2 regions of the Azonexus hydrophilus genome follow, and region 2 is predicted to be linked to the other one. Evidence: riboswitches for the same ligand, from Rfam matches in the RefSeq annotation. Region 2 holds a riboswitch; the other holds the start of a gene.
What was found. A riboswitch is a leader RNA that binds a small molecule or an ion and turns the genes downstream of it on or off. The one in region 2 is predicted to bind glycine.
Positions count from the first base shown of each region.

Region 1: another riboswitch for glycine. It lies ahead of AADV58_RS10635 (trimeric intracellular cation channel family protein); the one in region 2 lies ahead of gcvT (glycine cleavage system aminomethyltransferase GcvT).

Region 1 covers NZ_CP151406.1:2,196,523-2,203,901, reverse strand. Annotated here, with positions in the region: gene AADV58_RS10655 (GGDEF domain-containing protein) at 1-1,073, shown strand, start outside; tRNA gene AADV58_RS10650 (tRNA-Asn) at 1,151-1,226, shown strand; gene AADV58_RS10645 (hypothetical protein) at 1,358-1,618, shown strand; gene AADV58_RS10640 (hypothetical protein) at 1,630-2,196, shown strand; glycine riboswitch at 2,285-2,380, shown strand; gene AADV58_RS10635 (trimeric intracellular cation channel family protein) at 2,603-3,217, shown strand; gene AADV58_RS10630 (error-prone DNA polymerase) at 3,276-6,368, shown strand; gene AADV58_RS10625 (cation:proton antiporter) at 6,468-7,379, shown strand, end outside.
Region 2 covers NZ_CP151406.1:1,824,823-1,832,201, forward strand. Annotated here, with positions in the region: gene gcvP (aminomethyl-transferring glycine dehydrogenase) at 1-1,380, opposite strand, end outside; gene gcvH (glycine cleavage system protein GcvH) at 1,470-1,856, opposite strand; gene gcvT (glycine cleavage system aminomethyltransferase GcvT) at 1,880-2,971, opposite strand; glycine riboswitch at 3,049-3,128, opposite strand; glycine riboswitch at 3,237-3,325, opposite strand; gene AADV58_RS08780 (3',5'-nucleoside bisphosphate phosphatase) at 3,436-4,275, shown strand; gene AADV58_RS08785 (L-threonylcarbamoyladenylate synthase) at 4,280-4,906, shown strand; gene AADV58_RS08790 (site-2 protease family protein) at 4,918-5,568, shown strand; gene AADV58_RS08795 (tryptophan--tRNA ligase) at 5,582-6,784, shown strand; gene AADV58_RS08800 (segregation and condensation protein A) at 6,828-7,379, shown strand, end outside.

The DNA of each region.
Region 1 (7,379 bases), 370 kb from region 2:
GACTGTACGTCGACAATCATCTGCACGACCGTTTTCTGGCACCGCCACTGACCGTCGTGGTGGCAGCGCTGCTGACCTTGTGGGTGCCGGTATGGCAGGCGGTGCTGTGGGCGGGCGTGGAACTGGTGGTGATCGCGGTCTATGTGAGCGTGTATCTGCGCTTCCGTCGTGCGCCGGTCGAGGAGGCCGGACACTGGGCGCGGCGGATTGCGCTGGCGCACGGGGCGCACATGGCGATGTGGTCGTCCATCGTGGTCTGGGCTTATCAGCCGGGTGATCTGAGCAGCTTGATGTTCGTCATGCTGGTGCATGTGGGTTTGATCTCGCTGACTGTGGTGATGAGCAATCCGCACCGGCGCCTGCTGCTGTCCGATCTGGTGGCGCCGGCGGTGGCGCTGGTCGGACCGCCGTTGATTGACGGCAGTCTGTTCAGTGTCGGCCTGACCGCGCTCGGCTTGCTCTACATTGCGCTGATGCTGCTGGTCGGCCTGAAGATCCATGCCAGTACGCTGGAGGCTCTGCTGCTGCGCCAGCGCAACGACCAGTTGATCAGCGAACTGGAACGTCAGGTCAAGCGTGATGCACTGACCGGGCTGGCCAACCGCCGCCATTTCATCGAGACCGGCGAGGTGGAACTGCAGCGGGCGGCGCGTTACCGCCATCCGTTGGCACTGCTGATGGTGGATATCGACCACTTCAAGCCGATCAACGATACCTATGGTCATCTGGCCGGCGACGAGGTGCTCAAGGCGGTGGCCGCGGTGTGCGCCGAAAGCGTGCGCGGCAACGATTGCCTGGCCCGGCTGGGCGGTGAGGAATTTGCCATCCTGATGCCGGAAACCGGGCTCGACGAGGCAGGCGCGGCGGCCGAGCGGCTGCGTGTCGCGGTGGAGCAGCTACGCTGCCAACTCCACGAAGGGCTGGTGACGCCGACGGTGAGCATTGGCGTGGCGATTACCGAAGGAGCAGGCGAGAGCCTGTCGTCTCTGATGCGACGCGGCGACCAGGCAATGTACGCAGCCAAGGCGCAGGGCCGCAACCGGGTGGTGATCGCGCCGCCACTGACCGCCTGAAAGACAGCGGAAAAAGTCTGGTCCGGGTGCGGTTTTTACGTCTATAATGCGCGCCTTCGCCGCTCAGGCAGCGAGATTCCTCGATAGCTCAGTCGGTAGAGCGCCGGACTGTTAATCCGTAGGTCCCTGGTTCGAGCCCAGGTCGAGGAGCCATGGATTCAAGCACTTAGCCCGCTAATCAGCGGGCTTTTTGCTATATGGGTCTGCCATGATTGACTTAGAATGAGCCACACGCAGATCGGTGCAATCGATTGCGTCAATCAAAACCATGGTGGGGGACCGTGATGAGCCTGAGCAATCAGACAATCGGCAAAGTCGTGCAATGGCTGGGCTGGTTCAGCGTGGCACATTCGTTATGGACTTACGGCTTTGCTTTGCTGGATGCCAAGTCGGATGCCTCAATCCGCGCCTATGCCTGGTTGATTGCCATTGAAGGCATCTTTTTCCTAGGCGCAGGTCTGCTCGTTGTCTGGCTTGGACGCCGGATTGCCAGGCCGGCTCAAGTGCCCGAGCCGGTCCAGGCTGAAAATCGCGGCGCCGAGTAGGGACGGTGCTCATGGACGACGCCGATACCTTGACGATCAGGCCGAATTATCCTGGGCTGCTGATGGCCATTCTCCTGCTGGGGTTTGCTGCCGGCATTTCTCTCGTCATGCTGCTTGCGCTGACGCGCAAGGATGTTTTTGGCCCGGCGCTCTTCGACTGGCTGCTGATTATCTTCCTGATCGTTTTCATCTTCCTGTTCATGCTCGGTTCTCTGTACGTGCTCTGGAACCACATCGCGGTGCTGTTCAGCGGCTTGCGGCCGTCTTTGGCCGTGCGCATCGACCGGCAGGGCATCCATTACCCGCTAAGGTACGAAGGCTTGATTCCCTGGCAGCTGATTCGCGACATACAAGTGCACAATGGCTACAACGGCAGTAGCCTGTGGTTCACGATCGATCCGTCGCTGCCGTTGCGGGGGTATTCGGTGCTCGATCACATTTACAGCATCGGCAATGAGCAAGTGATCGGTTATGTGCGGCTGTTGTCGCACCAATACAGCTTTTCTGCGCCGGAACTCATGCAGGAATTGCGTCGGCTGGCCCCGGAACGGGTGCATATGGCCTATCCCTTGAGTTGAATCTGGTCCTGCTATTCTCGAATACGCCGAGCTGCCCGGCCTGTTCGCCTGAACCGATTGACAGGTAGTCCCGGCGCTGCCGATAATCCGCCACTCTGCAGGAGAGAGAGCGCTGCTTGGCCAGCGCTCCGCCGAAGGCGCAAACTCCCATAATCGCTCAGGCATGCCGAACTGCAGAAATGATTCGCCGGCTGGAGAGTAGTTGCGAGCGTCCCGGCGCTTGGCAACTCACCGAAGGGGCAGGCTCCGAGGAGCCGAAACTCTCAGGTAAAAGGACAGGGGGAGAGGCGTCACGGAAACACCCGCTCAGGGGTTTCCGCTTTCTGACGGAGTCCTTTTGATGTTTGCCTTGCTGTTCGACAGTCTCGCCCACGTTTTTCAACCACTCGCCACCAAGCAGTTCGATCTGCTGCTGGTCGTCTACCTGGTCGCCATCGCCGCCGAGGCAATGTCCGGCGCGCTGGCCGCCGGCCGCCGCGACATGGATTTCTTCGGCGTCGCCGTGATCGCCTTTGTTACAGCGCTCGGCGGCGGCACGATCCGCGACGTCGTGCTCGGCAATTACCCGATCGGCTGGACCCAGCATCCCGAGTACGTTTATCTGGTCATCCTTGCCGGTCTGGCGACGACGCTGATCGCCCGCTTCATGCACCACATGAAGCGCGTCTTCCTGATGCTCGATGCGCTCGGCCTGGTCGCCTTCTCGCTGATCGGCTGCAACGTCGCGCTGCAACTCGATTACCCGCCGGTGGTTGTGATCATGGCCGGCATGCTCACCGGGATTTCCGGCGGCGTGCTGCGCGACGTGCTGTGCAACCAGGTGCCGGTGGTCTTCTGCCGCGAGCTTTACGCCAGCGTCTCGCTGTTCGTCTGCGTACTCTTCCTGGTCTTGCGCGGGCTTGACTGGGACAGCGACTTGATCACCCTGGTCTGCTTCGGCGCTGGTTTCGCCTTCCGCATGCTGGCGCTGCGTTTCGCCTGGAAGCTGCCGACCTTTTCCTACCAGCAGCGCTGGGACTGAAACACAGGCTGGGCTAAAATGACTGTATGAAAATACAGTTGTTTGCCAAAGGCCCGCATTGACCGTCCCGTCCGCGCTCCCCGACTACGCCGAGCTGCACTGCCTGTCCAACTTCAGCTTCCTGCGCGGTGCCTCGCACCCGGAGGAGCTGGCGGCGCAGGCGGTGGCGCAGGGCTATGCGGCGCTGGCGCTGACCGACGAGTGCTCCCTGGCCGGCGTCGTGCGCGTGCATCAGGCGTTCCGGGCGCAGGGTGGGGCGACGCGCCTCGTCATTGGCAGCGAGATGACCACGGTCGACGGCCTGAAACTGGTCTTTCTGGCGCAGAACCGGGAGGGTTACGGCAACCTCTCGGCATTGATCACGCTCGCCCGGCGGCGGGCGGAGAAGGGTGCCTACACGCTGCAGCGCCATGACCTGAACGCCATCTCGCCGAACGGCGCCTTGCCCGATTGCCTGGTGCTGTGGGTGCCCGAGGCAACGCCGTCGGTCGCCGATGGGCGCTGGCTGGCCGAACGCTTTCCCGGTCGTTGCTGGATCGCCGTCGAATTGCACGCCGGCCCGGACGATGCGGCCAAACTCGCGGAACTGCAGGCGCTCGGCGCCGCCTGCGGCCTGCCGCTGGTGGCGGCGGGCGATGTGCACATGCATGTCCGGGCGCGGCGACCGGTGCAGGATGTGCTGACCGCGCTGCGCCTGAAAACTTCGGTGTTCGACGCGGGGCATGCGCTGTTTCCGAATGGCGAGCGGCATTTGCGTTCGCGCTTGCGGCTGGCGCGGCTCTATCCGCCCGAACTGCTGGCCGAAACGCTGCGCATCGCGGCCTTGTGCACGTTTTCGCTGGACGAGTTGCGCTACGAATACCCGGAAGAAATCGTCCCCGCCGGCCACACGCCGACCTCGTGGTTGCGCCACGAAACCGAAGCCGGGCTGCGCCGGCGCTACCCGGCGGGCGTGCCGGGCGCGGTGCGCGAGCGCATCGAGCACGAATTGCGGCTGATCGCCGAGTTGCAGTACGAAGCCTATTTCCTGACCGTCTACGACATCGTCTGCTTCGCCCGCAGCGTCGACATCCTCTGCCAGGGGCGCGGCTCGGCGGCGAATTCGACGGTCTGTTTCGCACTCGGCGTCACCGAGGTCGACCCGGCGCGCTCGGCGATGCTGTTCGAGCGCTTCGTCTCCAAGGAGCGCGGCGAACCGCCCGACATCGACGTCGATTTCGAGCACGAGCGGCGCGACGAGGTCATCGCCTACATCTACGGAAAATACGGCCGCGAGCGCACGGCGCTGGCCGCCGCCGTCATCACCTACCGGACCAAGGGCGCGTTGCGCGACGCCGGTCGCGCGCTCGGCTTCGACATCGCCCGCATCGACGCGCTGACCGCATCGCTCGCCTGGTGGGACAAGCGCGAACAGATGCCGGAACGCTTCGCCGAGCAGGGGCTGGACCCGGCGTCGCCGCGCGTCGCCAAGTGGCTGTGGCTGGCCGAGCAACTGCGCGGCTTTCCCCGCCACCTGACCCAGCATGTCGGCGGCTTCGTCATGTCGCGCGGGCCGCTGGCGCGGCTGGTGCCGGTCGAGAACACGGCAATGGCCGAGCGCACGGTGATCCAGTGGGACAAGGATGACCTCGACGCGGTCGGCCTGATGAAGGTCGATGTGCTGGCGCTCGGCATGCTGTCGGCGCTGCGCCGGATGCTGGCGATGATCGGGCCGCTGGCATTGAACGAAATCCCCGAAGGCGACAAGGCGACCTACGACATGCTGTGCCGCGCCGACAGCATGGGCGTCTTCCAGGTCGAATCGCGGGCGCAGATGAGCATGCTGCCGCGCCTCAGGCCGCGCAACTACTACGATCTGGTGATCGAGGTTTCGCTGGTGCGCCCCGGGCCGATCCAGGGCGACATGGTCCATCCCTACCTGAAGCGGCGCCAGGGCAAGGAGGATATCGAGCGCATCACGCCGGCGATCGACGCAGTGCTGGCGCGCACCTGCGGCGTGCCGATATTCCAGGAGCAGGTGATGCAACTGGCCATCGTCGCCGCCGGCTTCACGCCCGGCGAGGCCGACGAGTTGCGGCGGGCGATGGCGGCCTGGCGCCGTAAAGGTAATCTCGCCCGCTATCAGGACAAGCTGCGCGCCGGCATGGCGCGCAACGGCGTGCCGGCCGCCTTCATCGAGCGCATCGTCGCCCAGATCCAGGGCTTCGGCGAATACGGCTTTCCCGAATCGCACGCCGCCAGCTTCGCGCTGCTGGTCTATGCCTCGGCCTGGGTCAAGCGCCACCACCCGGCGGCCTTCCTCTGCGGCTTGCTCAACAGCCAGCCGATGGGTTTCTATTCGCCGTCGATGTTGATCCAGGACGCCCGCCGCCATGGTGTCAGCGTGCTGCCCGCCGATGTCACGGCCAGCGACTGGGACAGCCGGATCGACGAGCGCGGCGCGGTGCGCCTCGGCCTGCGCGAGATCAAGGGACTGAGCCGGGAAGCGGCCGTGCGGATCGCCGACGCGCGGCGGCGGGCGCCGTTTGCCGATGTCGCCGACCTCGCGGCGCGCTGCGCCCTGGGCAAGCGCGATCTGGATCAGCTCGCTGCTGCCGACGCCTTGCGCGGTCTCGCCGGTCATCGCCGCCAGGCGGCCTGGGCGGTCGCCGACAGCGGCCGGCGGGCGATCCAGGGCGATCTTTTCGCCGGCTTGCCGGCGCCAGAAACGGCGGTCGAGCTGGCGGCGCCGACGCTGGCTGACAACCTGGTCGCCGATTACCGCCAGCTCGGCCACAGCCTGCGCACGCACCCGCTGACCCTGCTGCGCGAACATCTCGCAGCGCGGCGCTTCCTCAGTGCCGGCGAACTGGCGCAACGCGGCGACCGCGCGCTGGTCCGCGTCGCCGGCATCGTCACCGGCCGCCAGCGGCCGGGCACGGCGACCGGGATCGTCTTCGTCACGCTGGAGGACGAAACCGGCTGGACCAACGTCGTCGTCAAGCCGGGGCTGGTGGAAAAACAGCGGCGCGAATTGCTCGGGGCACCATTGCTCGGGGTTTACGGTCAACTTCAATGTGCCGATGGCGTGGTGCATCTGGTCGCCCAGCGCCTGGTCGACCTGTCCGCCTGGCTGGGGCGACTGGAAACCCGCAGCCGGGATTTTCATTGATCTGGCTGACACCATGTCGGCAACTTCTGGCATGTGCGGCGAAAATTGCGTTAAGCTCAAGGCTGCGCAGGACACAACCGAATCATCGCGGGAGTCGTCATGATGCTTGAGTCTCTTGGAAATCCGCTTGCCGGCATGGCCTGGCCACTGGCTTTGCTGCTGGCCTGGCTGGCTGGTGAAGCGATCAGCCGCTGGCTGTCGTTGCCGCGCGTCTGCGGTTATGCGCTGGCCGGTTTCGTGCTGGCCAGCGGTCAGCTTGGCCTGTTGCCCCAGCCGGCCGGAACGCCGGTGGCGCTGCTGGCTGATTTCGCCATTGCGCTGGTGCTGTTCGAACTCGGCCAGCGCATCAACCTGAACTGGCTGCGGCATAACCGCTGGCTGGCCGTGACCAGCCTGGTCGAGGCCTTCGGCACCTTTATCGTCGTGCTGCTGGTGGCCCGGGGCTTCGGCCTGGCACCGCTGCCGGCCCTGTTGCTGGCAGCGCTGGCGATGTCTTCGTCGCCGGTGGCGGCGCTGCGGGTGGCCAACGAACTGCACTGTTCCGGTCAGGTTACCGAACGCATGCTGCATTTGTCGGCGTTCAACTGTGTTTTCGCGGTGCTGGTCTTCAAGGCGATTGCCGGTTACTGGGTGCTGACCAGCGCCGGCGGCCTGCTTCCTGCCTTGTGGAGCAGCCTGGCCGTGATCGGCGTGTCGGCGGGGATCGGCGCGATGTTCGGCGTCGCCGTGCCGACCCTGCTGCGTTGGCAGCGGCGCGGTGGTGGCGATGCGACGGTGATCTTCGCCATCGCCACGCTGCTGCTGGTGTCCCTGACGCACGCCCTGCAGTTCTCGGCCCTATTGGCGGCACTGGTCTTCGGCCTGGTCGTACGTTACCGGCGCATCGTCTTTTCCGGCGCGGATCGTGGTTTCGGCACGCTGGGCAGCCTGCTGACCATCCTGCTGTTCGTCTTTGCTTCGGCGACCTTGTCCTGGTCGCAGGTGGCCCAGGGGGCCGGGCTGGCGCTGGCG
Region 2 (7,379 bases):
CGCCGGGTCGGCGGCGGCGAGCTGAGCGTCGAAGGTTTCCATGTCGAGCGTGACCTGGGTGATCAGCTTGAACAGTTCGGCAACATCGTTGCGCGTCGTCGTTTCGTCGAAGGAGACGCCGAGGACGCCGGCCGAGACGCGGCGCAGGTTGTAGCCGGCGGCGACAGCCGCCTGATGGATGCTCTCGGCGCGGGCGCCGAGGTCGATATGGACGGTGTCGAAGAACTGCCCGGTGAGCAGCTTGACGCCGGCGCGCTTGAGGCCTTCGGCGAGGATCGCGGTCAGCCGGTGGATGCGCGTGGCGATCGTCTTCAGGCCTTGCGGGCCGTGGTAAACGGCGTACATGCCGGCCATGTTGGCGAGCAGTACCTGCGAGGTGCAGATGTTGGAATTGGCCTTCTCGCGGCGGATGTGCTGTTCGCGCGTCTGCAGCGTCATGCGGTAGGCAGTCTTGCCGCGTGCGTCCTTGGAAACGCCGATGATGCGGCCCGGCATCGAGCGGACGAAGGCTTCGCGGGTGGCGAAGAAGGCGGCGTGCGGGCCACCGAAGCCCATCGGGATACCGAAGCGCTGGCTCGAACCGAGGGCGATGTCGGCGCCCATGGCGCCCGGCGACTTGAGCAGCACCAGCGCCATCAGGTCGGCGGCGACGGCGACCGTGGTGCCGCGTGCCTTGAGGCCGGCGATGATCGCGCTGAGGTCGCGCACTTCACCGTTGTCGTTCGGGTACTGGAGCAGGGCGCCGAAGAATTCTTCGTCTTTTACCGTGTCGACCGCAGCGATCACCAGTTCGAAGCCGAAGTAGGCGGCGCGCGTCTTGACCACGTCGATGGTCTGCGGGAAGCAGGCGGCGTCGACCAGGAAGCGGTTCGACTTCGACTTGGAAACGCGGCGGGCCATCGTCATGGCTTCGGCGGCGGCGGTGGCTTCGTCGAGCAGCGAGGCGTTGGCGATTTCCAGCCCGGTCAGGTCGACGACCATCTGCTGGAAGTTCATCAGCGCTTCCAGGCGGCCCTGGGCGATTTCGGCCTGGTAGGGCGTGTAGGCGGTGTACCAGCCGGGGTTTTCCATGACGTTGCGCAGGATCACCTTGGGCGTCAGCGTGTCGTAGTAGCCCATGCCGATGCACGACTTCTGGATCACGTTCTTGCTGGCGATCGCCTTCAGGTCGGCGAGTGCCTCGTGTTCGCGGCGCGGGGCCGGCAGCGGCAGGTCAGCCGGCAGGCGGATGGCGGCCGGGACGGTCTGGTCGATCAGCTGGTCGAGGCTGGCGGCACCGATGGTGGCCAGCATCTCGGTCATTTCAGTGGTGCAGGGGCCGATGTGACGGTCGATGAATTCGTCGTGCTGCTCCAGGGCGCTCAAGGGCAGGGTCTTCATGTGGATTGTTTCTCGCGGGGGCTATGCAGCGGAACAGCCCGGCCGGTTACGGTCGACCGGGCTGGTGGAGGAAAAACGGCGGGCCGGGATCAGGCGGCGTCGGCGACAGCCTGGTAGGCGGCGGCGTCAAGCAGGGCGTCGACATCGGCGATGTTGTCCGGGGTCATCTTGAACAGCCAGGCGGCGTAGGCGTCGGCATTGACCGACTCCGGCGCATCGACGGCGGCCTGGTTGACTTCGGTGACGGTGCCGGCGATCGGCGCGTACACGTCGGCGGCGGCCTTGACCGACTCGACCACGGCGATTTCCTTCTCGGCATCGTAATGGGCGCCGACTTCCGGCAGCTCGACGAAGACCAGATCACCCAGGGCTTCCTGCGCGTGGTCGGAAATGCCGACGGTGACGGTGCCATCGGCGTTCTTCAGGACCCACTCGTGGGAGGCGGCGTACTTGAGGTTGGACGGGACGTTGGACATGGTTTTCTCCTGAGTGGGGTGAATTAGATGACAGCTTTGCCGTTGCGGGCGAATACGGGTTTGGTGACCTTGGCCTTGAGCAGTTTGCCGCGAATGTCGACCTCGACTTGATCGCCGATGGCGACGCCGAGTGGCAGGCGGGCGAGGGCGATGGATTGCTGCAGCGTCGGCGAGAAGCTGCCGGAGGTGATCTCGCCGTCGCCGTGGGCGGTGACGACTTTCTGATGGCCGCGCAGCACGCCCTTGTCGAGCAGGATCAGGCCAAGGAACTGTTTCTGCTGGCCGTTGGCGGCCAGTGCGGCACGGCCGACGAAATCGCGCTCGTCCTTCATGGCGACGGTCCAGGCCAAGCCGGCGTCGAGCGGGGAAACCGTCTCGTCCATATCCTGGCCGTAGAGATTCATGCCGGCTTCCAGGCGCAGCGTGTCGCGGGCGCCCAGGCCGCAAGGCGCGACGCCGGCTACCTTGAGCGCGTTCCACACGGCTTCGGCTTCGCTGGCCGGGAGCATGATCTCGTAGCCGTCTTCGCCGGTGTAACCGGTGCTGGCGATGAAATACTGATCGACTTCGGCGGCGAAGAAGGGTTTCAGGCCTTCGCTCGCGGCCTTCACTTGCGGCAGCACCTGCCACACCTTGGCGCGGGCGTTCGGGCCCTGGACGGCGATGATGCCGAGATTGTCGGCGCCGTCGCGGCGCTGGGTGATGCTGACGTCCATCTTCCATTCGGCGGCCTTGGCCTGCATCCAGGCCAGATCCTTGTCGGCGGTGCCGGCATTGACCACCAGGCGGAACTTGGTGTCGGTGAGGAAATAGATGATCAGGTCATCGATGACGCCGCCGGCCTCGTTGAGCATGGCGGCGTAGAGCGCCTTGCCGGAAACGGTCAGCTTGGCGACGTCGTTGGCGACCAGGCGCGAGAGGAAGGGGCGGCAATCGGCGCCGACCAGATCGACCGGGCACATGTGCGAGACGTCGAACATGCCGCAGTCGTTACGGACGGCGTGGTGCTCCTCGATCTGCGAACCGTAGTTGACCGGCATGTCCCAGCCGCCGAAATCGACCATTCGGGCGCCAAGTGCGCGATGGGCGGCATTCAAGACCGTTTGCTTCAGCATATCAATCCTTTACTGACGTTTGTTAACGTCGATTCTGGAAACAGAAAAGGGGTGAAACGTAAAACTCGCGTTTTGCGTTTCACCCCTCTGTCCTCGATACCTGAGAGATTTGCCCCATCGGTGGGCGCTGTCTACGCCGCTCTCCAGAGTTTCAGGGGGCGACATGCGCATTGCCAGCGATACGGTGTCGACTGCGCCTCGTCGTGCTATTCGCACTGTCTTCGGCTTGTCTTCGTGTCTCGCAGCCAATGCGCATGCCGCCTGGCCTCATCTTGTGGTCCTTTTGCCTGAGCGTTTTCGGGTGAAATTGCGCCTTCGGCGGCAGACGGATCTGCGCTCTCCCACAGGATGGCTCGCACTATATCCGGTCGTGGCTGTCCAATCAATATGTTGCGCCGCACAAGGCGTCTCGGTGAGGGGCGGCCTTCGTGCTAAACTCCGCGTTTGCCCGTGTCTTGCCATCCGTGAACCCAGCCAATTTCGATTTTCATTGCCATTCGTCCGTGTCCGACGGTTTGTTGCCGCCGGCGGTGGTGGCGCGCCGGGCGGCGGATAACGGTGTCGATTTCTGGGCCTTGACCGATCACGACGATATCGGCGGCTTGGCGCCAGCGGCGGAAGCCGCGGCAGAAGCCGGGATGCGCTTCGTTCCCGGGGTGGAGATTTCCATCGAGTGGCGGGAAACGCCGATCCATATCGTCGGTCTCGGCTTCGATCCGGCCAATCCGGTGCTGGTCGGCGGCCTCGAAGCGCTGCGCAGCGGTCGTCTCGAGCGCGCCCGGCGGATGGGCGAGGCGCTTGACGCCATCGGCATTCATGGCGTCTTCGAAGGGGCCATGGGCTACGTGACCAATCCGAACCTGATTTCGCGCGCCCATTTTGCCCGCTATCTCGTCTCCATCGGCATCGCCCGGGATATTTCCGGGGTGTTCCAGTATTACCTGGCACCCGGCAAGCCTGGCTATGTCGACCACCGTTGGGCTTCCCTGGCCGATGCGCTGGGCTGGATTCACGCGGCCGGCGGTGTCGCCGTGGTGGCCCATCCCGGGCGCTACAGAATGTCCGGTGGTGACATGCGCAAGTTCCTCGACGAGTTCAAGGATCTGGGCGGGCAGGCGATCGAGGTGGCCAGTGGCAGCCATTCGCCCGACCACCTGCTGCATTTTGCCCGGCTGGCACGCCATTACGCTTTTCATGCCTCGCGCGGCTCGGATTTTCACGGGCCGGACGAGAGTTACGTCGACCTCGGTCGGGCGGCACCGCTGCCGCCGGACCTCAAGCCGGTCTGGCGCCTGATCGATTGAAACCATGGCCCGCGTCGTCAATATCCATCCCGATTCCCCGCAGCAGCGCCTGCTTGCCCAGGCGGCCGACTTCATCCGCAAGGGCGCCATCGTCGCCTTGCCGACGGACTCCTGTTACGCACTGGCTTGTCATCTGGGTGACAAGGAAGCGCTCGACCGCATCCGCCTGATCCGCCAGATGGACGAGCGTCACCACCTCACGCTGATGGTTCGCGACCTCTCCGAGATCGCCCATTTCGCGCGTGTCGACAACGCCCAGTACCGCTTGCTCAAGGCGGCAACGCCGGGCAGCTACACCTTCATCCTCGAAGGCAGCAAGGAGTTGCCGCGCCGGGTCATGCACCCCAAGCGCAAGACCATCGGTGTGCGCGTGCCGGATCACCCGGTCGCCCTGGCCTTGCTGGAAGAGTTGCAGGAACCCCTGCTGACGACGACGCTGCAGTTGCCGGGTGAGGACAGTCCGCTGACCGAGGGCTGGGAAATTCTCGACCGTCTCGACGACCAGCTTGAACTAATCCTCGATGCCGGCACCTGCGGTATCGAACCGACCACCGTCATCGACCTGACCGGTTCGGCGCCCGAACTGGTTCGCGCCGGTCGCGGCCCGCTCGCCCCGTTCGGATTCGACTGAACATGCTCGACATCAACGCCCTGATCCAGACCATCGCCATCGCTGCATTGCCGGTGATCTTCGCGATCACCCTGCACGAAGCGGCGCACGGTTACGCGGCCCGCCATTTCGGCGATCCGACCGCCTGGCAGATGGGGCGGATCAGCCTGAATCCGCTGCGCCACATCGATCCGATCGGTACCATCCTGATTCCGGTCGCCATTCTCGTCTTCTCGGCGGGCAGCTTCCTGTTCGGTTACGCCAAGCCGGTACCGGTCGATTTCACCCGCCTGCGCAATCCCAAGCGCGACATGCTCTGGGTAGCTGCCGCCGGGCCGGCTGCCAACCTGTTCATGGCATTGTGCTGGGCCTTCATGCTCAAGCTGGCCTGGGAAATGCCCAGCACCGATTTCACCGTGCCGCTGTCCGAGATGAGCAAGATCGGCATCGTCATCAATTGCGTGCTCATGGTGCTCAACCTTTTACCCTTGCCGCCGCTTGACGGCGGGCGCATCGCCGTCAGCCTGTTGCCGCACCGCCTGGCCTGGCAGTTCTCGCGCATCGAGCCGTGGGGCTTCCCGATTTTGCTGGTCCTGCTGTTCACCGGTATCCTCAGCGACATCATGAGCCCGCTGGTGCTTTTCTCGGCGCGCGCCATCGAAACAATTTTCGGTCTTTACTAAACGACAAACAGCTATGTACGCAGAACGTGTCCTTTCCGGCATGCGTCCCACCGGGGCGCTGCATCTCGGCCATTACCACGGCGTCCTCAAGAACTGGGTTGAACTGCAGCAGGAATATCCCTGTCTGTTCTTCGTTGCCGACTGGCACGCCCTGACGACCCAGTACGACAATCCCCAGAACATCGAGAAGGCAACCTGGGACATGGTTATCGACTGGCTGGCGGCCGGTGTCGATCCCAATCAGGCGACCCTGTTCATCCAGTCGCGCGTGCCCGAGCATGCCGAACTGCACCTGCTGCTGTCGATGATGACGCCGCTCGGCTGGCTGGAGCGCGTGCCGACCTACAAGGATCAACAGGAAAAGCTGTCGAACAAGGATCTGTCGACCTACGGTTTCCTCGGTTACCCGTTGCTGCAGGCGGCCGACATCCTCATCTACCGCGCCGACAAGGTGCCGGTCGGCGAGGACCAGGTGCCGCACATCGAGTTCTCGCGCGAAATTGCCCGCCGCTTCAACCACCTCTACGGCCGCGAACCCGGATTCGAGGACAAGGCCCGCGAGGCGGTCAAGAAGCTCGGCAGCAAGCGCGCCCGCCTGTATGAAGAACTGCGCACCCGCTACCAGCAGGAAGGTCAGCGCGAAGCGCTCGAACAGGCGCATGCCGTGCTCGACGAAATCCAGCACCTGTCGGTGGCCGACCGCGAACGCCTGTTCGGCTACCTCGAAGGTACCGGCAAGATGATCCTTGCCGAGCCGGGGGCATTGCTCACCGCTGCGTCGCGCATGCCGGGCCTGGACGGGCAGAAGATGTCCAAGTCCTACGCCAACACCATCACCATGCGCGAATCGGAAGACTCGGTCGCCAAGAAGGTTAAGAGCATGCCGACCGACACCAATCGCGTGCGCCGCACCGATCCGGGCGATCCGGCACGCTGCCCGGTGTGGCAACTGCACCAGGTGTACACCGACGAAGCCACGCGGGCGACGCTGGAGCAGGGCTGCCGCACCGCCGGTATCGGCTGCATCGACTGCAAGCAGCCGGTGATCGAAGGCATCCTCAAGGAACAGGCGCCGATGCGCGAGCGTGCCCAGCTGTATCTCGACGATCCGGTGCTGGTCAAGAACATCATCGCCGACGGTTGCGAGAAGGCACGCGAACTGGCGCGCGAGACGATGCGCGACGTGCGCGAATCGATGGGCCTGGAATACCACTGATGTCTGTTGCGTCGTTCCGCTTCCGCTGTTCGGCGGTCGACGCATGAATCTGGCGGTCGATCTGCCGCCGCCATCGCTGTTCGAGCCGGTGGCGCGCATCTACGGCGAGCCGATGGAGGCCATGCCGCAGGATCTGTACATCCCGCCGGATGCGCTGGCGATCATGCTCGACGCCTTCGAAGGCCCGCTCGACCTGCTGCTCTACCTGATCCGCAAGGCCAACGTCGATATCCTCGATATTCCGATGGCGCCGCTGACCCGCCAGTATCTCGACTACATCGAGAACATGCGGGCGCAGAACCTGGAGCTGGCGGCCGAGTATCTGGTGATGGCGGCGATGCTGATCGAGATCAAGTCGCGCATGCTGCTGCCGCGGCCGAAGATCGGCGACGATGGCGAGGTCGAGGATCCGCGTGCCGAACTGGTCCGTCGGCTGATGGAATACGAGCAGATGAAGCTCGCCGGCCAGAAGCTCAACGAAATGCCGCAGGCCGAGCGCGAGTTCTTCTGGGTCGAGACTCTGGTCGAGAAGTCACTGCTCATCCGGCAGCCGGAAGTTTCGGTCGAGGACATCAAGGAAGCCTGGATGAACGTG